DNA from 2 places in the Alteromonas sp. ABM1_013 genome. Region 1 is predicted to be linked to the other one. Evidence: riboswitches for the same ligand, from Rfam matches in the RefSeq annotation. Region 1 holds a riboswitch; the other holds the start of a gene.
The links. Region 1 has a riboswitch for thiamine pyrophosphate ahead of ACXAGK_RS03575 (TonB-dependent receptor). Riboswitches for the same ligand answer to the same signal wherever they lie in the genome.

Region 1 (10,038 bases):
AAGTTTTCAAAAGAACTTATACAGAATTTGCATCTCTCTATTAATTCAAGGTTGTCTTCTGACTCAATACCTGTGATGTTATCGTCGGCATAGCTGCCCTCAAATAAACATGCGCTGTCAAAGAATGCTTCAACAGGGTCGTTCTCAAACCATCGCAGGGGGGTCGACAGGGTTAAATGAATGCTGTCGTTAGGCAAGTTAGGAACGAGTTTATGAATAAACCCGTTTCCTGAACCCTCATAGCCTTGCAGCGTGGTGCTCAAAATCCACTGAGGGTTTGTTGCTATGATACGGTTTATGGCTGGAAGGGGCATTGAGGCGGCCTCATCGACTACAACAAGGTCATACGCTGTATGGTTTTTGTTGTATAGCAGTTCGCTGTCAGGCGGTACCCATTTTACAGAGCCTAAGGACCTTCTTCCGTTTTCAACTGCTCGGTGTTCTTGATTCACAGAGTCGGTATGATGAAACTGACTGCCTGTTTTCTTGCTGTCATCAAAGTGGTGAAAATGAGACATTACGTTAGCAACGTTTTCACGCTGCTCGCTGGTAAGTAACACGTTTTTACCCTTCCTCACTAAGCTGTCAATAAATATACCTAACAAAGAAGATTTACCTCTCCCCCTCGGAGCAGTGAGCAAGGTGTTCAACTTATTTAACGAGTAAGACTGGTACAAACGGCCGTATGTGCTTTCTTGTTCTTTGGAACGAAATAGAGAACCTCTATAGGCATTATCTAAGGAAAGCTTCTCTACTCGATAGGTTGCTAAATCCGGTAGTCTAGCTGTGGATTCAGTAATTATTGCTATTCTAGTTTCGGCATGCAGGCAGTCAATAAAGCGTGCCAGGTATCGGCTATGGGCGAGTGTAAAGCCTTCTGAAAGAAAAGAAACTGAAGCATTGCTGCTCCACTGTTCCAACTCAGGACAGATAAGTATTAAACACCCGTGGTGTTTTACTATGCCTGCCACTGCCATTGCATCACCAGGCTTAAAAGAATCCCTACAATCCAATGTCGCAATATCGTACTCGCTGCCAAGCACTTTTTTCCGTCTCTTTCCTTTTAGCTCTGCACTAGTAAAGGTCGCTACGCTCAAAGTGGAAGTGTCATCAGCTAAAGTCTGAATAATGGATAGTGCGGCTTCACAGAGCGTATCATGACCAGAAATTACCAGCATTCTTCGGTGAAGTGGGTAAGTTACGTCTGATAAGAGTGAGCTGTTTTCGCAGCCATTGTCGCAGCTTTTTTTACTATAGGGGGCAAGAAGCCATTCGCGTAATTGATTTAGCGCCATGAATCAGTTTTTTCGGTATAATCTAACGCTATAGTAGCGATTTATTGTGAGGAATTCGAATGCGCTTTCTTTCTCGGCGTTTAGTTATGCCAAATGATCTTAATTACGCCAATTCTTTATTCGGTGGCCGCGCGTTAGAATGGATAGACGAAGAGGCTGCCATTTGGGCAATCTGTCAGTTAGAGACCAATTGTTTAGTGACTAAGCATATTGGCGAAATTAGTTTTGAATCACCAGCGATGCAAGGTGATATTGTAGAGTTTGGTCTGGAAACCAAAGCCGTAGGCCGGTCATCTATTACCGTAAGTTGTCTAGTGCGCAACAAGGCCACTAAGAAAACTATCTGCTTTGCAGATGACATTGTATTCGTAAAGGTTGACCCAGATACTCGCCAACCAACGGCTCACGGCAAAACGCTAGAAGGGTTAAAAGCACAGACTGACGATGAAGTACGTCGTCTTAATATGAATATTGACACTGAATAGCCTCGGGCTTTCAATACCTTATATCATATAAAAATTATAACCTTAGCTTGATGTCTTATCTGCTTGACGGCGTGTATCTAACTGGTAGACTCCGTCGCATACGTTGAGGTTGCTATTTGCGTAGCCCAACACTATACCAAGGGGTGTCCGTTTACGGTCTGAGATCCACACACGTGGGAACCCTTACACCTGATCCGGATAATACCGGCGTAGGGATGGTTCACAGCATAGCCTTATCACCTGCCGTTAGACCCGGATCTTTTTTCTTAAATAAGAACAAGAGATCCCATGTATAAAACACTTTTCACACTATCATTGCTAGCAAGTTCTGTTGCTGCCTTTGCGCAAGAATCTGCAGTGAACAACACGTCAAAAAACACGCCTTCTGATATTGAACGAGTCGTCGTATCTGGTGACTTTCGACAAACTACACTTGACCAGCTAAGTGCTAGCGCGACGATTTTAGATCAGGAGCGTCTTCTCAGCAGGCAGCCAAGTCACATCGACAGTGTGTTAAACAGTATTCCAAATGTTAACTTTGCTGCGGGTGCATCGCGCGGCCGCTTCGTGCAAATTCGCGGTATTGGTGAGCGTAGCCAGTTCGCTGAACCAATCAACCCTTCCGTAAGCTTTATTGTCGATGATTTTGATTTTTCAGGCCTTGCTGCAGCAGGTATCATTTTTGATACAAAGCAACTAGAAGTCTATCGCGGACCTCAGGCTACGCTTTACGGCACAGGCGCACTCGCTGGTGCGGTTAAGCTTTCTAGTAATAACGTAGGTGGCGACGCGCCAGACTACGTAGAAGCCCGCATTGGTAACAAAGAGAGCTACCGTATTGAAGGGGCAACGGGTGATGAAATTAATTCGGATTGGGGATATCGCGTTGCACTTGTTCATAACCGTAGCGATGGCTTTGTAGAAAACACCTTTCTAGATAGAAGCGACACTAACAATATCGATGAGACCGCATTGCGCTTTGCCGTTGAAGGCAGCGTAGACGAACGAACCACGCTTGCACTTACCTACCGCTGGTATGATATTGACAACGGTTACGATGCATTTTCGCTCGATAACGATAACAAAACACTGTCTGACGAGCCAGGTTTTGACGAACACCAAACGCATGCAGTAAGCGCACGCTCAACTACCAGTACAGCCGCGGGCGACTTCATCCTTATTGCCACTCATGCGTCTCATAACATCGCGTATGGATACGATGAAGATTGGACATTCGATGGCTTCCACCCGTGGGGTTATACGTATTTTGATGCGTACTACCGAGATGTCGAAACCCAAACCGGTGAGGTGCGTTTTGTGTCGTCTGACAGTGCTGCGCTTTTCGACGGTATGACAGACTGGACGTTAGGCGTATTTTATAAAAACACAGAAGAAAAGTTACTTCGTCAGTACACATACCTTGATAGTGACTTTGCCAGTGAGTATACCCCAACGACTACTGCTATCTATGCTCAGACGGAAAGCCGTTTGAAGGACAACTTAGTGCTTGTAGCCGGAGTGAGAGTAGAAAACTATGACTTCGATTACGCCGATAACAACCAACTTACACGCGCGTTTGACACCACCATGGTTGGCGGAAAGGTAGCGCTTCAGTATACGCAAGGCGACCACTTCTACTACGGCAGCATTTCACGGGGTTTTAAAGGCGCAGGCTTTAATCCCGACAGCCGAGTAAACGATAATCAACGTTTCTTTGATGAAGAATACAACTGGAACTATGAAGTGGGTGTAAAAGGCCCCTTGCTAACGCCTGACTTAGTTGCTCGCGCTGCTATTTTCTACATGGATAGAACAGATACGCAGGTAAGTGATTTTGACGTTATCACTCGCGATGACGGCACGGCAGGTTTTGTAGATATTATCGATAATGCTGATTTGGGTACAAACAAAGGGGCCGAGCTAGAACTGAGTTGGTTTGCTAGCGATGCATGGCAGTTAGATGCAAGTGTTGGTTATCTAAGCGCTACATTTGAAGGGTATACACTAGCAGACGGTACTGAAGTATCTGAGCAAAGACAGGCTCAGTCACCAAAGTGGACCGCAAACATTTACAGTGAGTACGCACTTACAGACACCATGCTATGGCGCTTAGATATAGACTATAAAAGCGAATACCGTTTTTCTGACGGCCATGATGTAACCGCGCCAAGCACAACACTGATTAATTCTGAAATTGTAGTGTTACACGGTGATTGGCAGACCTCACTGTGGGTTCAAAATGCATTTGACCGCGAGTATTACACTCGAGGTTTTGGTGGTTTCAGCAACGACCCTCGCGATGAGTATGCGTTTAACGAACCATATTACCAAATAGGTAACGGTCGCCAGTTTGGTATCACTGTTAAATACGCGTTTTAAAAAAGGAAAAAGACATGCAAGTTATGGTTGAACTGTCGTTGTACCCTTTGGTTAACGAATATATTCCACCTATTCAAGATTTTATCGATAGGTTAAATAGCTATAGTGATATCACGGTGACAACATGTTCTACCAGCACGCAGGTTACAGGTGACTATGGCGTTGTTATGAAAGTACTCGGCGATGAAATGCAGAGAACTCACGAAGAAGTGGGGCAGGCTATTTTCGTTGCTAAGTTTTTAAACTTCGATGCTATGCAAGCAAGAAAGTCATCTTAATGGCTAACTTCTTTTCTGAGTTCACTTCTCAAATTGCCGCTACTTCACTGCTAGAGTGGGTAGCGGTTGCTCTTGCCATCGCCTATGTATTATTAGCGGCTAAACAAAATAGCTGGTGCTGGCTCTGTGCCTTTGTAAGCACAGCTATTTATACTTGGTTATTCTGGCAGGTGACGTTGCCATTTCAGTCTGCGCTTAATTTCTTTTACATGGTAATGGCGGGATACGGTTATTATCAGTGGTCTAAAGGGGCGGAAGATGGCGAGGTAAAGCCAGTACTTTATTGGCCGCTGTGGTTGCACTCGCTCATTGTCCCAAGCATGTTATTACTCGCATGGGTTCTCTCTGAAGTGGCTGGTTCGCAATTTAATAGTGAGTACCTACTATTAGATGCGAGTATCAATTTATTGAGTGTGGTTACCACATTTATGGTGGCCCATAAGATACTGCAAAATTGGGTTTACTGGTTTTTCATAAATTTAGCTTCGGCATATTTATACCTGCAAGTGGGCTATGCATTGTCTGCCTGCCTGTTCCTAGGCTACGTAGGGTTCGCAGTATTCGGCCATTATCAATGGTTGGCGCAATATAAAAAACAAGGTGAACAGGTTGGATATCATCGCCACGCTGCAAAAGGCGCTTAATCTCAGCGACAGTGCAAATGTTTCGGTACATCCTGCTGGCGCGGTAAACCGTGTTTATCGCCTTCAAGACCCAGCGAATAACCTGTTAAGTTTGGCTGAAGGTAACCCTCAAATTAACGTTCGTCAAAAGTGTGAAGATGTGCCCATAGATTTAGCCGTTAAGTGGTTGGGTGATGATGATTTCAGTGGTGTGGAACGTAAACATCAGTTTGCTCTACAGCAACGGCTATATGAAGAGGGAATAGCGCCGCAACCAATTTGGTTAAGCGATGATGAAACAATCTGGATTGAACAGTGGGAAAGTCATAGTGCAAGCGCTAAGCTTTCTTCAACTAGACATCCTTCACACATGTTAGCTGAAACCTTAGTGCGCATTCATTCGTTGTCTATTACCGCAAGGCCGTTAAATTTAGTTTCAAGGTGGCAGCATTATTGTGATGTCGCAAAACTTGATACGGGCAGTGAACTTTATTTAAAGGCGCAGGCGCTTCAAAAGAGCGTAATCAAAAGTGAGCAAGACGATGAAGACTGCGTGTTGTGCCACAACGACTTGTTGATTAATCACCTATTGCTTGGTACCAACAACTCGATAAAAGTCATTGATTGGGAGTATGCTGCAATGGGAAATCGTTACTTCGACTTAGCAAGCTGTTGCCTTATCAATAAACTTAACAAGAATGAAAGCGAAGAATTAGTTGCTCACTATGCAAATGTCATGAATATTGACGAAGGCGATGCATTGAACAAGTTCAAGCTACATTCTGACATTGTCCATATAACAAACGACCTGTGGTTTGCTGCGCTCAATGCGAATAAAAGTAATTAAACGCAAAGCGTGAAGCGCTTTAGGCTTGCCTTTGCTTAAGGTTAGTTCAATGGTTAGAAACAGACATATTTGACGTTATTCGATTGAAAAAACAGCGCATTGCGTGTTAATTAAGCATGCAGTGCATGGTAGTGATAAAAAGGCTTTACCTTTTTAATGTCATCCGTATAATGCACAGCGCGCTAGGGGTGTAGTTCGAATTGGTAGAACAGCGGTCTCCAAAACCGATGGTTGGGGGTTCGAGTCCCTCCACCCCTGCCACTTTCTCTTCTTGTGAACGATTCAGTTCAAATAAACAAACTTCTTTGTAAACTACTTATCTCGTTTTTTCTACAAGCCTATTTTTCATAGTTTTTATTCATAGTGCTTACTATTAGTGTTTTGCCACGTGAGTTTAAATACTCAATAGCCTAAGCGTTAGCTAATGCTTTAAGTCGTAATGCTTGTAAAGTAAAAGATTCCAATGCCTCTCTGGCTGATGGGTAGTATTTATTATTCTTTGTGTGCATACGGCATAGCGCACTTTAGGTAAAAGAATGCGATAGTTATTCATTCAGCTCAGCAACTTTAGTAAACTTGGGCAAACAACGGTTTATTTACTTTAGGTCTTTTACGCAATGTCTCTTACTTCATATCAGCAGGCGGTATTACAGGAAATGGGGATCCCAGTGTGGATCACTAAAGACGCCCATGCGAAGATGAAAAAGCAGGAAGGCTTAAAAGAAGGCAGTACCTCAGCGTCAACGCATGGTGCGGCTGTTAGTACATCGCCACAAACACCTTTTAGCCAAAACGGTCAGGAAAATAAGCCGCCGTCAACGGCAATCTCGCAAGAAGAAAAACAGTCACGCCTTGCCCAATTAAGGGCAAATGTAGGCAGTGGAGCAAAAGATAAACCTAAGCCTAAAGTTGCTGTCACAGCCGAAATGCCTACTCGTCGCGCGCTATCAAATGAAGCAACTGAGCAAAATGTCGCGAATAAATCAGAAGTCGCGCAAAGCGAAGCTAAAGGACCTTTATCGCCAGAAGGTATCCCGTTAAGTGCCGAACAGAAAGCGAAGTCTCAGCAATGGCTTAAAGACTTGCAGCTAGCCTGTGTTCAGTTAGGTATTCCGTCACATTGGGCTAGCACCATAATGATTGGGCGTACGCTATCAGTAACTGAAACTGCCATTATATTGCCAGCCACACCGCTTAAACTCACCGCCACGCAGAAACGGGCGTTATGGGCACAGCTCGTCAGCGCGGGTAAAGCGTTAAACAACGCTTCCGTTGCGCCCCAATAGTCTAAACCTATGAAGTTAGTCATCGTAACGCCTGAAAGCTTTGATAAGCATATTGAAAGTGCACATGTTATCCATCAGCACTCGCAAGTCGCACCTTGGAAGTTAAGCACCTTTGCGGATTGCTTTACTAAACCCTATTACGGAGTGTTTGCCTTTGAAGGTGACGAGGTAATCGGCTATGCCATTATGCTTGAAGTTGTTGATGAAGCAACGCTAATGGATATAGCTGTAGATAAAAACGCTAGAGGCAATGGAGTAGGGCGGGCTTTAGTTGATTTTGTCATTGAGACTTCAGTGAAAAATGCAATGCGTGAGATGTGGCTAGAAGTACGTGAAAGTAACTACACGGCTATTTCTCTGTACGAGAGTTCAGGTTTTGAACATATCGAAACTCGTAAAAACTATTACACCGTAGAAAGTAGCGATAACGACAAAAGCGGTATTAATGGAAATATCGCACAAAAAGAAAACGCTAAAATCATGAAGTGGACGAACCCAAAACTAATCTAGTCTGCGGCTCCACCGTTAGGCATATGCGTTTCATGTATATTAAAGCACTATCCGAACTCAGCATATGCTTCCCAGCACTTAGCCCTGCGTGTTTAAATTGCACCATGTTCTCGCTATCCAAGGTGAAATTAGCATGGCCAAAGTGCTCAACAAGGCAATAGTTTCGTCAAAACGTTTTGCCATAAATGTGGTTACCTATAAAGAGGGACATCGTGTGTTAGAACATAACGACCCTATGGGAAGCGGGCGTTATTTTAAATTTAACGTAGTGCTAAAAAAGCCTGAGCTGGGTGGTCAGTTTTGGGCGGAGAAAGTGATTTTTAATTTATTCAATCGAATCTATTTCTTTCGACCCGACAAATACATGCACAGTGTCAGTAAAATAGAGAAGGGAGAGCGTAAGCTGCTCTCCATTGCCTTGTACCTGTAAATCATATTTTTACGTTGCGGCGAAAGACCCGTATAGCAAAGTTTCCACGGGGTTTTAAAAAGCTGACCATTTGGTCGACAAAATAACGTCATTACACGGCAGGCTAGGTTTCAATTCACCGCCATTTCACTTATATTTGCGCCCTTAAAATTCTCCGCCTACATTCAGCTTACTCGGCGGTAGAAACTTTTCTTAACGCATTTCGTGTAATTGGATTTTTAAAAACGCATGTCTTCATTATCGGTGGCGGAAAAAGAGCAATCAAAAGGTATTAAAATGCTTTTGGTTGCGGTGTTGTGCTTAGGACTTAACTGGCCAGGTATGAAACTAGGGCTAGAGATCGTTGGCCCTGTGTGGATGGTGTGCTTACGCTTCTTGTTAAGCCTTCCCGTACTTGCGCTGTTTGTACTTATCACAAAAAAACGTTTACCGGTGCTCAATCGTAAAGATCGCTCGGTAGTTTTTGTCGTTGCGTTTTTCCAGTTTATCCTATCTATGGGGCTTATTACTGTCTCCCTGCAGTTTATCCCCGCGGGCACGGCCAGTATTCTTATTTATACCACCCCTCTTTGGATGCTGCTTATAGATACATTATGGTATCGGCAACGCCCGCCTTCTAAGCGATTAATCCTTACCGGTATTTCTACTATTGGTTGCGCAATGATCCTATTCGCCTCGGGGCAACCGGGAGCATGGCTACCCCTGTTTGGGATGCTGTTAGCGTCTGCATTGTGGGCGATCGCTATTCGTCGAGTGTCTTTTCATAAATGGAAAGGTAGCGTTATTGAGGCGGTATTCTGGCAATTCACCATTGCTGGTTTCGCCATGCTTGCTATTGCTCTGATAGTAGAGCCAACGCCAAATTTTGGGGCCTACGATCTAAGTGACTGGCTGTTACTTGCCTACATTGGCCCTGTGGCAACGGGTCTTGGTTTTGGCCTTATGGTTGCGGCTGGACCTAAATTACCGCCAGATAAAATCGTACTTATTAGTACACTTACCCCGATTGTGGGCTATGTAAGTTCTGTGATATTGCTTAAAGAAACGCTGCTGCCTATGGTTATGGCCGGCGCAATATTGATGATTGCAGCGCTAATCGTAAACGGCCTTTCACCAAGTATGCTTAAGAAAATACTAGGCAAAGGACGCACAAAGTAATCTCTGTTTAAAGCGTTAAGCGAGGTTGGATAAAGTCTAAAAACGCAGAGATACGAGACGATACGGCGCTATTTTTGTAGTACACCGCTTGCACTGATTCTCTGCGATTTGGGCTCACAATATCCTCGCTAAACAAATCGACAAGCGTGCCCTCGCTAATATCCTTATGAACCATAAAGTGGGAAAGTAACGCGATACCTTGCCCTGCAATGCATAGTTGTCGAATGGTTTCACCGCTTGACGCATGAAGGCTGTATTGCAAGTTGATATCTTGCTTAAGTGGCCACTTATTCAAATTTGGTGAGCCGCTAAAACCAATTAGTTTGTGGTTACTCAATGAACTTGCGTTACCGCCATCTTCAGGTAAAGGATACTTTTCAAGGTACTGCGGACTTGCCACAATATGCAGCTTACTTTTTCCTAAACGTCTAGCGTGCAAGTTAGAGTCGCTTAAATCACCAATACGTATTGCGATGTCGGTTTTGTGTTCTAACAAATCGATAATGCTATCGTGACTCGTAATATCGAGCGTAATGTCAGGAAATGCTTCTTGAAACTCGCCTACTAACGGCGCAAGCTGGTGCAGTACGAAAGGGCTTGCTGCATCTACACGAAGCTTGCCTGATGGGGCGCGCTTTAACAGTCGCAATGCTTCTTCGCCTTTTTCCAATACGTTTAGCCCGTCTCTGGCATATTGGAGAAAAAGCTCACCTTCTTCTGTTAGCTCCAACCGTCTGGTAGTGCGAT
Region 2 (10,038 bases), on a different contig from region 1:
ATCGGTGCAATCCAGCACACAGGTGGCCGATGAAATTAAGGTTGGTAAGTTATTACTATCAACAAACTTACTTCTAAATTGAATATTTAGATGAGAGTTAACTTTGCGAAGTTCGTTATACAGCGACTTAGCTTTAAGTTTGCCTAGGTGCATTTCGTTGTAGCTAACCTGGCGCTGCAAGTTACTGATATCGACAGTATCGCCATCTATCAAAGTAATATTGCCAACACCTGCGCCAGCAAGATAGCGGGCGGTTAAGCTTCCTAGACCGCCCAGCCCAATAACAACGGCGTGTGCGTTTGCTAAATTAAGCTGGCCGTCGTGGTCGATACAGTCGAGCAAGAGCTGCCTGCTGTAACGCTGTATGTCTTGGTGCTCAAGCAAAACCTGCCTCCTGAACCAATGCTTGGTAGGCTTTAAGCGGATGCTCCGCATGTGTAATGGCACTAACCACGGCAATACCGTCAACGCCAGTTTTAGCCACGTCTCTAATGCGCGATAAATTAATACCGCCAATGGCAACTGTGGGTATGCCTTCACACAGCTTCACATATTTTGCCAAGCGCTCTACACCTTGGGGTTTAGAGGGCATGTCTTTGGTATTGGTTGGAAATATATGACCAAGGGCAATGTAAGACGGGTTTAAAGCGCGAACACGCTGAATCTCAGCGAAACCATGAGTTGAAATGCCCAGTCTTAGCCCGGCGCTTCGAATAGCGTTTAAATCTGCAGTATCAAGATCTTCTTGGCCCAAATGCACGCCGTAAGCTCCTAGCTCTATGGCTAACTCCCAATAGTCGTTAATAAATAACTGACAGTTGGTGTGTTCCACTAACTCAATGGCCTCTTTTATCTGTTGGCGAATGTCTTGTTCTGACCCTTCCTTTACCCTCAGTTGAATGATTTTTACGCCCGTTGGCCAAAGCCGAGCTATCCACTGAACGCTGTCTACTACGGGGTATATGCCTAGGTTCGACTGAGTGAGTGTAGGGAAACGGGCTACATTACCTAGCACACTTTCTGAGGGGAGGTCGCTGTTCGACAAATTCTCTAGGCACAAATCTTTATTGTGAAAAACAGCGCTACCTTGGTGAAAGTTTACCTTTGGAAAGCTTACGGCGTGGGCGGGGAAACTGTTAGTTCGCGGGAAGTACGTGGGCAAATTAGCCCCATTATTATGCGCCTCAGTGCTGTCCGTATCAGACTCGCAAAGGGTCTTTCGCCTTACTTCACACACATAAGCATTTGCTAGGGTGAGGGCATCTTCTATGCAATAGTCGTGAACGATAAATGCTGCAATTGCACTTGCTAACATGCAGCCAGTGCCCCGAAGTTTACCGTTATTGATTATCGGCTGACTAAAGTGAAGGGTGTGCGAGGCACAAACAAAGGTGTCATATGCCTGAGTCTGCCATTCGGCGTGGCCGCCTTTAACGTAAACACTCTTCGCCCCTTTTCCAATAAGCCGGTTTATTGCTGACGCTAGGCTGGTATCGTCGTTTACCAGCAAATTAGACAGCCAAGCGAGCTCGTCGATATTTGGGGTAACCAAATCTACTGTGTTCAGCAACTCGTCAACAACGCTTTCGCTTAAATCGCTTAACATGCCGCCAGATGAAGAAGACTGCACAGGGTCCCATATCACAAACGGGCGAGGCTTTATTAACGACTGAATACGTGCGCAAAGTAAAAGCGCTTGCTCATCGTTTGCGATCGCGCCAATTTTAATAGCGCGTGGTGGCGTATCTTCGTAAAGCACTTGCCACTGCTGGTTTAAAGCAGATGCACTCATGCTTTCTGTACTAAGCAGATGCTGGTTTGATTGCACAGTAAGTTGTGTGGTGAGCACACAGGCATGAACGCTTAAATCGGCAAGCGTGATGGCGTCGCGGGTTATACCCGCGCCACCGCTTGAATCAACGCCGCCTATACACCATACCACCGGCAGCCTTGCGCTAGGTGGCTCTAGTATGGGTGTGGTTAGGTGGCTGTTTGTCATGGCAGCTCTACCTTGCTATCTGTAGTGTGATAAAGCTCAGCGCCCGATTGATTAAACGCATCAGCCATGTCTTTCATGCCTTTTTCTTTCTCAAACTTTTGTTGCTCTGCTTGTTTAGCGACGTCACGTACTTCCTGAGAAATTTTCATGCTGCAGAATTTTGGGCCGCACATAGAGCAAAAGTGCGCAACTTTACCAGAAGCCTGCGGCAAGGTTTCATCGTGATAGGCACGGGCAGTGTGAGGGTCAAGTGCTAAGTTAAACTGATCTTCCCATCTAAACTCGAAGCGCGCTTTCGACATAGCATTGTCGCGTATTTGCGCACCGGGGTGGCCTTTTGCCAAGTCAGCAGCGTGGGCCGCTATTTTGTAGGTAATAAGCCCTTGCTTTACGTCTTCTTTGTTAGGTAAACCCAAATGCTCTTTAGGCGTTACGTAGCACAGCATTGCGCAGCCGTACCAACCAATCATGGCGGCACCAATACCTGAGGTGAAGTGATCGTAGCCAGGTGCAATGTCTGTGGTAAGCGGGCCAAGGGTATAAAACGGCGCTTCGTGACAGTGCTTAAGCTGCTCTTCCATGTTCGCTTTAATCATATGCATTGGCACATGCCCTGGGCCTTCAATCATTACCTGAACATCGTATTTCCAGGCAATTTTAGTCAGCTCACCGAGGGTACGTAACTCAGAGAATTGCGCGCCGTCGTTGGCATCGGCCACGCTACCAGGGCGCAAACCGTCACCTAGCGATAGTGCTACATCGTATTTCGCGCATATTTCGCAAATATCGTGGAAGTGTTCGTACAAAAAGCTTTGCTGGTGGTGGCTTAAGCACCACTTCGCCATGATTGAACCGCCGCGAGATACAATTCCAGTAACCCGCTTTGCGGTAAGGTGCACGTACTCTAGCAATACGCCAGCGTGAATAGTGAAGTAGTCTACCCCTTGCTCGGCCTGCTCAATTAGGGTGTCTTTAAACATCTCCCAGGTTAAGTCTTCAGCCACACCGTTTACTTTTTCCAGCGCTTGGTAGATAGGTACGGTGCCAAGAGGTACCGGGCTATTTCGCAGCAGCCACTCGCGGGTTTCGTGAATATTTCTGCCGGTAGATAAGTCCATGATGGTATCGGCGCCCCAGCGCGTTGACCACACCAGCTTTTCTACTTCTTCTTCGATAGACGAGGTGACTGCTGAATTACCAATATTCGCGTTAATTTTCACCAAGAAGTTACGGCCAATAATCATTGGCTCTAGTTCGGGGTGGTTAATGTTACAGGGAATAATGGCGCGGCCTGCTGCCACTTCCTGACGTACAAATTCTGGCGTGATGGTATTGGGCAAATTCGCGCCAAAGTGCTCGCCTTTGTGCTGCTGCGTTAGCTCCGCATCTTTAATAGCTTGGCGGCCCATGTTTTCACGAATGGCAATGTATTCCATTTCAGGGGTAATAATGCCCTGTCTTGCGTAGTGAAGCTGAGTGACGTTTTTTCCTGCTTTTGCTTTTAGAGGTTTGCGGCTGCGAATAAAGCGGAAATCTTCAGTAAAAATGTCGTTTTCACGTTCTTTTGCAAAGCTTGATGATACGCCTTCTAGCTCGAACGTATCACTGCGTTCTTCAATCCACTTTTGTCGAAGCGGGCTTAAACCTTTATGTACATCTATGTTTTCTTGCGGGTCGCCGTAGGGCCCTGAGGTGTCATACACTGGAATAGGTGGGTTCGGCTCTAAGATAGGGTTTTCTTCGGTGCCACCGATTAGGCTATCGTGCTGGTGGATAAGGCGCATGGCTACGCGGATATCGTTGCGGCTACCACACTCGTAGTAGCGTGTGGAATTGGGGTAAGCTTCGCCGGCTAGTTCATTTATGAATTGCTGAGCTTGTTGGCGTTGTTCGCGTCTGTTCGACATAGCATTTTACCTTTTAAATTTAGGTTCTAAAAATGCTTGTCAGGAGTGAAGGAGAATACAGTGTGTAAGTGTAGAAGGGGATAAGCCCGTTACTTTAGCGAGATTGTTGGTGAAGGTACTGGTGATTACAGCCCTTTACACCGTTGATATTCACTTGATGATAAACTTGAGCAGTTTACCTTGAGTAACTAGCCACACCGTAATGGGTGTGTCTGTATCATCAACAGCAAAACAACTTCGCTTCACAACGCTAAACCTCGGTTTAACATTGTGCACATTGTATTTTCTTGTTCCCTTCGCAGGTATTAGCCTGATCAGGTTCTACGGATCCCACTTTCGCGGTCTCAGCTTACTGGGTTAACAGTGAAGCACTCCGACAAGTTGTTTGTTTCAGTTCGGGCTGTTTTTTATTTAAGCAGCCCGAATTGAGAATTCCCTTTTACTATATCTTCAACTTTAGTAGGAATACAAGTACTACCAGAAAGCTAAACGAATATTCATTTAGCTCGCTAGTTGCTGGCCTTCCTTATAAAGCTGAAGTGCAGTGGCTGTGTCGTGCTTGCGTTCGCTAATTGCAGACAAAAGTAATAAATCTTCTTTGCGCGACTGCATTTTAGTGGCTTTAAGCAATGCTTTTTCCGCCAACACATCGTCGCCAGAGTTGAACGCCACTTGGCCTAGCGTGGAATAAAGCTCAACGTTTTCTTCGTCCTGCTTTATCCAGCTTTCAAGTAAACGTAATGATGGCGATGCATCAGGAATATTAAGCTGTGTGAACAGCGGGAATAGCGCGCTGTTCGGGCCACGTTTTTGCCATTCAACTAACAAACCTTGAGCGTCGGCATGCATACCTTGGTCAAGAAGTTGTTGAATGTAAGCGGCGCGATAAGCGTCGTCATGACGTAATTTACGAGGCAGGGTGTCCCAGTATGATTTAAGCTCAACTGCACCTTGCTTACTGGCAATTTCTGCAAACTTACCTTTAGCAATACGCTGGCTCCACGCGGTGTAGTCAGCTTTAGGCAAGGCTTTACGCCAGCCAGATAAATTCTCTTGAAGCACCTGCCACTTACCTAGCTTGGCAAGAATTTGCGCTTTTAGCTGCACAACCTGCTTGTTGTCACGATCTTGCTCGTCTAGTTCGTTAAGCTTTTCGAGTGCAGCCTCAAACTTTTCTTCAGCTACATCAATGCGTGCATGCATTACCGTTGCAGCTACTTTCGCTTTCGGAAAGTCGGTGGCTTGAACCAGAAAGTAACGAGCTTTGGCTAGGTCGTCGTTGGCAAAGGCAATTTGCGCTGAGGCTAAATAGTTTACGCCTTCAAAATCACCATTGGTGGTTTTGCCTAACGCTTTTTGTGCCGAATCAAAATCACCTGCGGCCATGGCGTGCAAGCCATCGTAAAACGCGCGCTTGCGCTTACGTTCACCTAAGGTGCCGAACCATTTATGTGAGCCTGTAATTAAGCTTAATGCCCACAAAACAAAACGGGATAACACATACCAGGCAATAACGGCACCAATGACCAAAATACAAAAGCTGATCACGGTCATTTCAATAGCTGTGCTGCCTAGGGAAATAAGTACGTAACCTTTATCGCCAAGAATCATTGGACCAACAATAAGCGCAACAACGAATGCGGCTAATACCGCAAGGGCAATAGCTAACCATTTCATAGTGCACTTGCTCCTTGTCCGAACACTTGCTTAACGCGGCTATCCAGTAGACGCTCTAGCGGTTTTTGTGACGCTAGCTCTGTAGGTATTGGACGCGATACATCGGTAGCCATTAGGTTTTGAAGTGCATCCACAAAGCCGGTTACTTGGCTTTTTTCAGTATCGTATTTTTCTGTAAGCAGCGTTTGTGCATATTGAAGTGATTGGCTGTAAAGGCCAGCATCGCCTTGAAGTGCGGCGGTTTGTGCGTGCATAAGCTGCAGACGAAGCTGCTCTTTTGCCAAGAACTGCGCTTCTAATGAAAGTACTGGCTCAACCGGGCCTTCAATAGTTTTAACGGTAAGAAAATCATTTACCAACGAACGCCACACCTTCGCAAGGTTGTCCTGCCAGTCGTCAGCCGACTCAGACAAGGTGGTGTCTTCTGCGTTAGCGTCTTCAGGCTTCTCAAAAGTATCAAGGGGAAGCTTATCAATTTGTGCAATCATGCCGGTAAGCGCAAGCGCCACTGAGCTTTGCGACACCGGGTTTAGCTGTTGAAGGGTTTGAATATCTTCAGCTAGCGTAGCGCGAACGGGTAGCACCGACGGGTCGGCCAAAGACTTTAAGCGTTTATCCGCATTAACTAGCAGTAAGATTGCTGTGCGAACATCGTTCTCCAGCCAAAGCTTTCTGCCCGCCATACGAACTAAATAGTCAGCTTCTGCAATTAGCCAGTCGGCAGGGCGGCGACCTTCCATATTATTAAGCTGTTGAAGGGTAGACTCGGCCTGTAAGCTAAGTTTCTCGTTCTCGGACTTAAGTTCATCTACCGTATCTTGTAAGGCTTTATTCGTTCGCGACACGTCTTCTAGCGTCGCTAAGATGTCACTACGCTCGCGTTCGATATTGTTTAACTTTGCCGTGTTGCTTTGCTGTGCGTTGGTAGAATCTGCGCTAGCCGATTGCTGCTGCATGTAATACCAGTAGCCCGCGCCAGCCATGCCTATTACGGCTAAGAGCAAAATGATTACAACGAACCATAGCAGGCCATTGCCTGATGATTTCTTCTTCTTAGCGCCAGTCTCAGTCGATTCACTCTGCGTGGCAGAAGACTCAATTACTTCTTTTTCAGCTTCCACTTTTACGAGTTCCTCTTTTTGTGGGCTATTTTCATTATTGTTGGCCATTCAATACTCCCAGTTATCCTTTACCCAGGCGATGAGTGCCTGATCGGTGGCTCGCTGACATACCGCTACCTCTTTAACACCTTTACTGTTAAGGGTTTGGGCGACTCGGTCACTCACTGTTAACCATTTAAAGGCTAACAAAGCGTTACCAAATTGTTCTATCAGTTGCAGTGCCATTGCTTCGCTTGTAGCGATAATGCCGCTAACTTCGCCCATTTTCCAACGTTTTGTGCAAACTGGGCGTGTAAGTTGCTCCCTTTTATAAACGCAAAAGCTATTTACTAAAATACCTTTTTCGTCTAATCCTTTTGCTATGGCTTCTCGTCCACCTTCACCTTTAATAATAACGACATGCTTACAGTTTGCCTCATTAAGCTGATGCATTGCCAGTATACCTTCGGATGTATGGACCTTTGGAGTAACAACATTCGCCGAAGAAAACGTTTCAAGGCCAGCCTGCAGTTTGCGCGCAGTGGCATCGCCAACGGCAATAATCAAAGGGAGTGGGGTGGCTGTGTCACGCAGCCCCGAAATAACACTATTCACAGCGTATACGCTGGTAACAATAATTGCGTTTACTGTATTTAGGGCTAAATACTCTGCCGCGGCTTTTTGTTCAGAAGAGATGTTAATAATGTCAGAAGTGGCGATCCCGACCGCATTAATGCCCGCTTGTTCGAAAGCCGAAGCACTCGCTTTTAATTTTGGCAGTGGGCGCGTGAACAGAAGCATTTTATTTAACTCTCATCCTTTTAAGTCTGCTGCGCATTCCTATTTGCCTATAGAAATGCGCGCTTCTACTAAATATAACTTAGTTATAAAGTGCTTTAAGAATTTCTCCGGCACCTTGCTCTAAGAGGGCTTCCGCCACTTCAATACCGATATCAGTCGCTTTCTCGCGTGACGCGGTAGCCGATGCAAACAGCAGCTCAGAGCCATCTGGTTTGCCAACCATACCCGTTAAGGTTAGTACGTCGCCGTCTAGGGTAGCAAAACTACCAATAGGTACTTGGCAGCCGCCTTCCAATCTCTCATTCATGGCGCGCTCTGCGGTAACACGGGTGTTGGTATCGTTATGATTTAACGCTTGTAGCAAGTTAATTAGCTCTTTATCGTCATTACGGCATTCAATTCCTACAGCGCCTTGGCCTACAGCCGGCAGCGAAATGTCGGCAGGTAATGCCATGCGAATACGAGATTCCATTTCAAGGCGAATAAGACCAGCGGAAGCCAAGATAATAGCGTCGTACTCACCAGCGTCGAGCTTGGCTAGGCGGGTGTTGACGTTACCGCGCAGGTCTTTTATGACAAGATCCGGACGATATTTGCGAATTTGGCACTGTCTGCGAAGGCTAGATGTGCCGACAACTGCGCCTTGTGGTAACGCATCTAGGCTATCGTGGTTATTAGAAACAAAGGCGTCAAACGGGTTTTCGCGTTCACAAATAGCGTGCAGACCAAAACCTTCAGGAAACTCTACCGGGACATCTTTCATTGAGTGAACCGCGATATCAGCACGGCCTTCCAGCATAGCTATTTCAAGTTCTTTGATGAACAATCCTTTACCACCAATTTTCGCCAATGGCGTGTCTAAAATTTTATCGCCCTGGGTACTCATAGGCACAAGCTCAACGGTCATTGATGGATAATGCTCCATTAATTTTGCCTTCACATACTCTGCTTGCCAAAGCGCTAGCGCGCTTTTTCTAGTAGCAATTCGAACGGTGCGGGTAGTGTTGAGGTGACTCATGGCTATTCCAAACTCTGTAAAAAAAGAAACTTAAACGCTGTAACACAACGTTATACGAGATACTTCGTAGTATACGCATTTTCTGGGTTAATGTTTGAAATTAGGCGCAGTTTTCTATTTGGTTTTTGTGCACATATACGTCTATGCTGTAGTTGGATGAAGTGTCTGCTTATAAATTCGGGGAGTAGAGTTGTTAGATGGACAACACGCCAATTGGTCAATTACTAAGAAACGCACAACAAGACGAAGCTGAAGTAAAAAGACGCAAACTGACGTTGTATTTTATTTCCTATGTTGGTGGCACCATAATCGCATTTATGGCGTGGCTCAATTTTGGTACCAACAACCCATTGTTGGTTAGTGTATTAGCTACATCCGCAACCGTTATTTACCTTAACGTTGCGCTTTCACATATTTTCCCCAAAAGTGATGTGTTCTATTATTTTGCAGGGCTTATTGTTCTTTTTACCATCAATGCCTTGATTTATACCGGCGGGCTGAATAACACTGGACTGTACTTCATTTTTCCTTTGCTTTTCGTACAAATAATAGTGGTGCGATTCAAGCCTGCCATGGTCTATGTTGCTGTCACCATGGTGCTGTCGATTTATATGCTCTACAACCAAGACACTATTGTTGCTAAATACCCTGATGAGCATGTTTCACGGTTCTTGATCGCTACATTCTGTTTTATTTGCGTTGCTTTTATTGGCGAAAATTTTTGGCACAAAAGTCGAAAAGAAATGCTGCGTGAAAACTTAGAGCGGATGAAACAGGCAAATACTGATCCACTCACCAAGTTACCGAATAGACGATTTTTAGAAACTGTCTTTTTTGAACGTGCCATGAAAGACCCTGGTGCCTATTTCCCCCTTACCGCAGTGGTTGTCGATATAGACCACTTCAAAAAAATAAACGACTCCTATGGGCATGATATCGGTGATGAGGTACTAATCCACTTCACTACCGTTATCAAAGGTGCAGTTAGAGCATCTGATGTCATTGCGCGCACCGGTGGTGAAGAGTTTTTAGTCCTCTTTCCTTTGGCGCCGTTGAGCCAAGGCGTAAAACTTGCGGAAAAAATGAGAACGGTTGTTGAAGAAAGCCCATTTATAGAAGGGGATATCAATCACAAGATTACTGCCAGTTTTGGTGTAGCTACCGCACTTACCGATGACAAACTACACGCTAGCTTAAAGCAGGCTGACGACAACCTATATAAAGCAAAAAATGGGGGCAGAAACCGCGTTGCTGAATAGCGCTACGTATGAGAGTTTCTGCTTTTTGTCTTAATGCCAAGTATAGCGGAGACGAGTAAATCTAATGGTAATAGCCGAAAAGCTGCTTGACGCAGTGCGATAATTAGCCCTGTAGCTAGCTATCACACTGGGTATGGCATTGTTGAGTAAGGCATCGTAAAAGTTAGTTTAAAACCTTCTGAAGCCAAGCGCTGATATCGTTTAGTTCTTGCATGCAGACATTATGCTGCATTGTATACGTCTGCCAAGTAGCGTTAAAACCGCTCTCATTTATCGT

Region 2: linked by a shared signal. The riboswitch ahead of thiC (phosphomethylpyrimidine synthase ThiC) and the one ahead of ACXAGK_RS03575 (TonB-dependent receptor) in region 1 are both predicted to bind thiamine pyrophosphate.

The regions. Positions count from the first base shown of each region.
Region 1 is NZ_JBSWXH010000001.1:840,399-850,436, forward strand. Features, by position in the region: gene ACXAGK_RS03565 (GNAT family N-acetyltransferase) at 1-1,295, opposite strand, end outside; gene ACXAGK_RS03570 (acyl-CoA thioesterase) at 1,355-1,780, shown strand; TPP riboswitch at 1,910-2,013, shown strand; gene ACXAGK_RS03575 (TonB-dependent receptor) at 2,069-4,159, shown strand; gene ACXAGK_RS03580 (hypothetical protein) at 4,174-4,437, shown strand; gene pnuC (nicotinamide riboside transporter PnuC) at 4,437-5,081, shown strand; gene ACXAGK_RS03590 (phosphotransferase) at 5,047-5,907, shown strand; tRNA gene ACXAGK_RS03595 (tRNA-Trp) at 6,092-6,168, shown strand; gene ACXAGK_RS03600 (alanine acetyltransferase) at 6,525-7,193, shown strand; gene rimI (ribosomal protein S18-alanine N-acetyltransferase) at 7,203-7,703, shown strand; gene ACXAGK_RS03610 (2OG-Fe(II) oxygenase) at 7,837-8,133, shown strand; gene ACXAGK_RS03615 (DMT family transporter) at 8,362-9,291, shown strand; gene ACXAGK_RS03620 (LysR family transcriptional regulator) at 9,299-10,038, opposite strand, start outside.
Region 2 is NZ_JBSWXH010000006.1:121,365-131,402, forward strand. Features, by position in the region: gene ACXAGK_RS17735 (HesA/MoeB/ThiF family protein) at 1-384, opposite strand, end outside; gene thiE (thiamine phosphate synthase) at 377-1,999, opposite strand; gene thiC (phosphomethylpyrimidine synthase ThiC) at 1,996-3,906, opposite strand; TPP riboswitch at 4,181-4,292, opposite strand; gene ACXAGK_RS17750 (heme biosynthesis HemY N-terminal domain-containing protein) at 4,408-5,583, opposite strand; gene ACXAGK_RS17755 (uroporphyrinogen-III C-methyltransferase) at 5,580-6,752, opposite strand; gene ACXAGK_RS17760 (uroporphyrinogen-III synthase) at 6,753-7,484, opposite strand; gene hemC (hydroxymethylbilane synthase) at 7,564-8,502, opposite strand; gene ACXAGK_RS17770 (GGDEF domain-containing protein) at 8,700-9,761, shown strand; gene ACXAGK_RS17775 (alpha/beta hydrolase) at 9,925-10,038, opposite strand, start outside.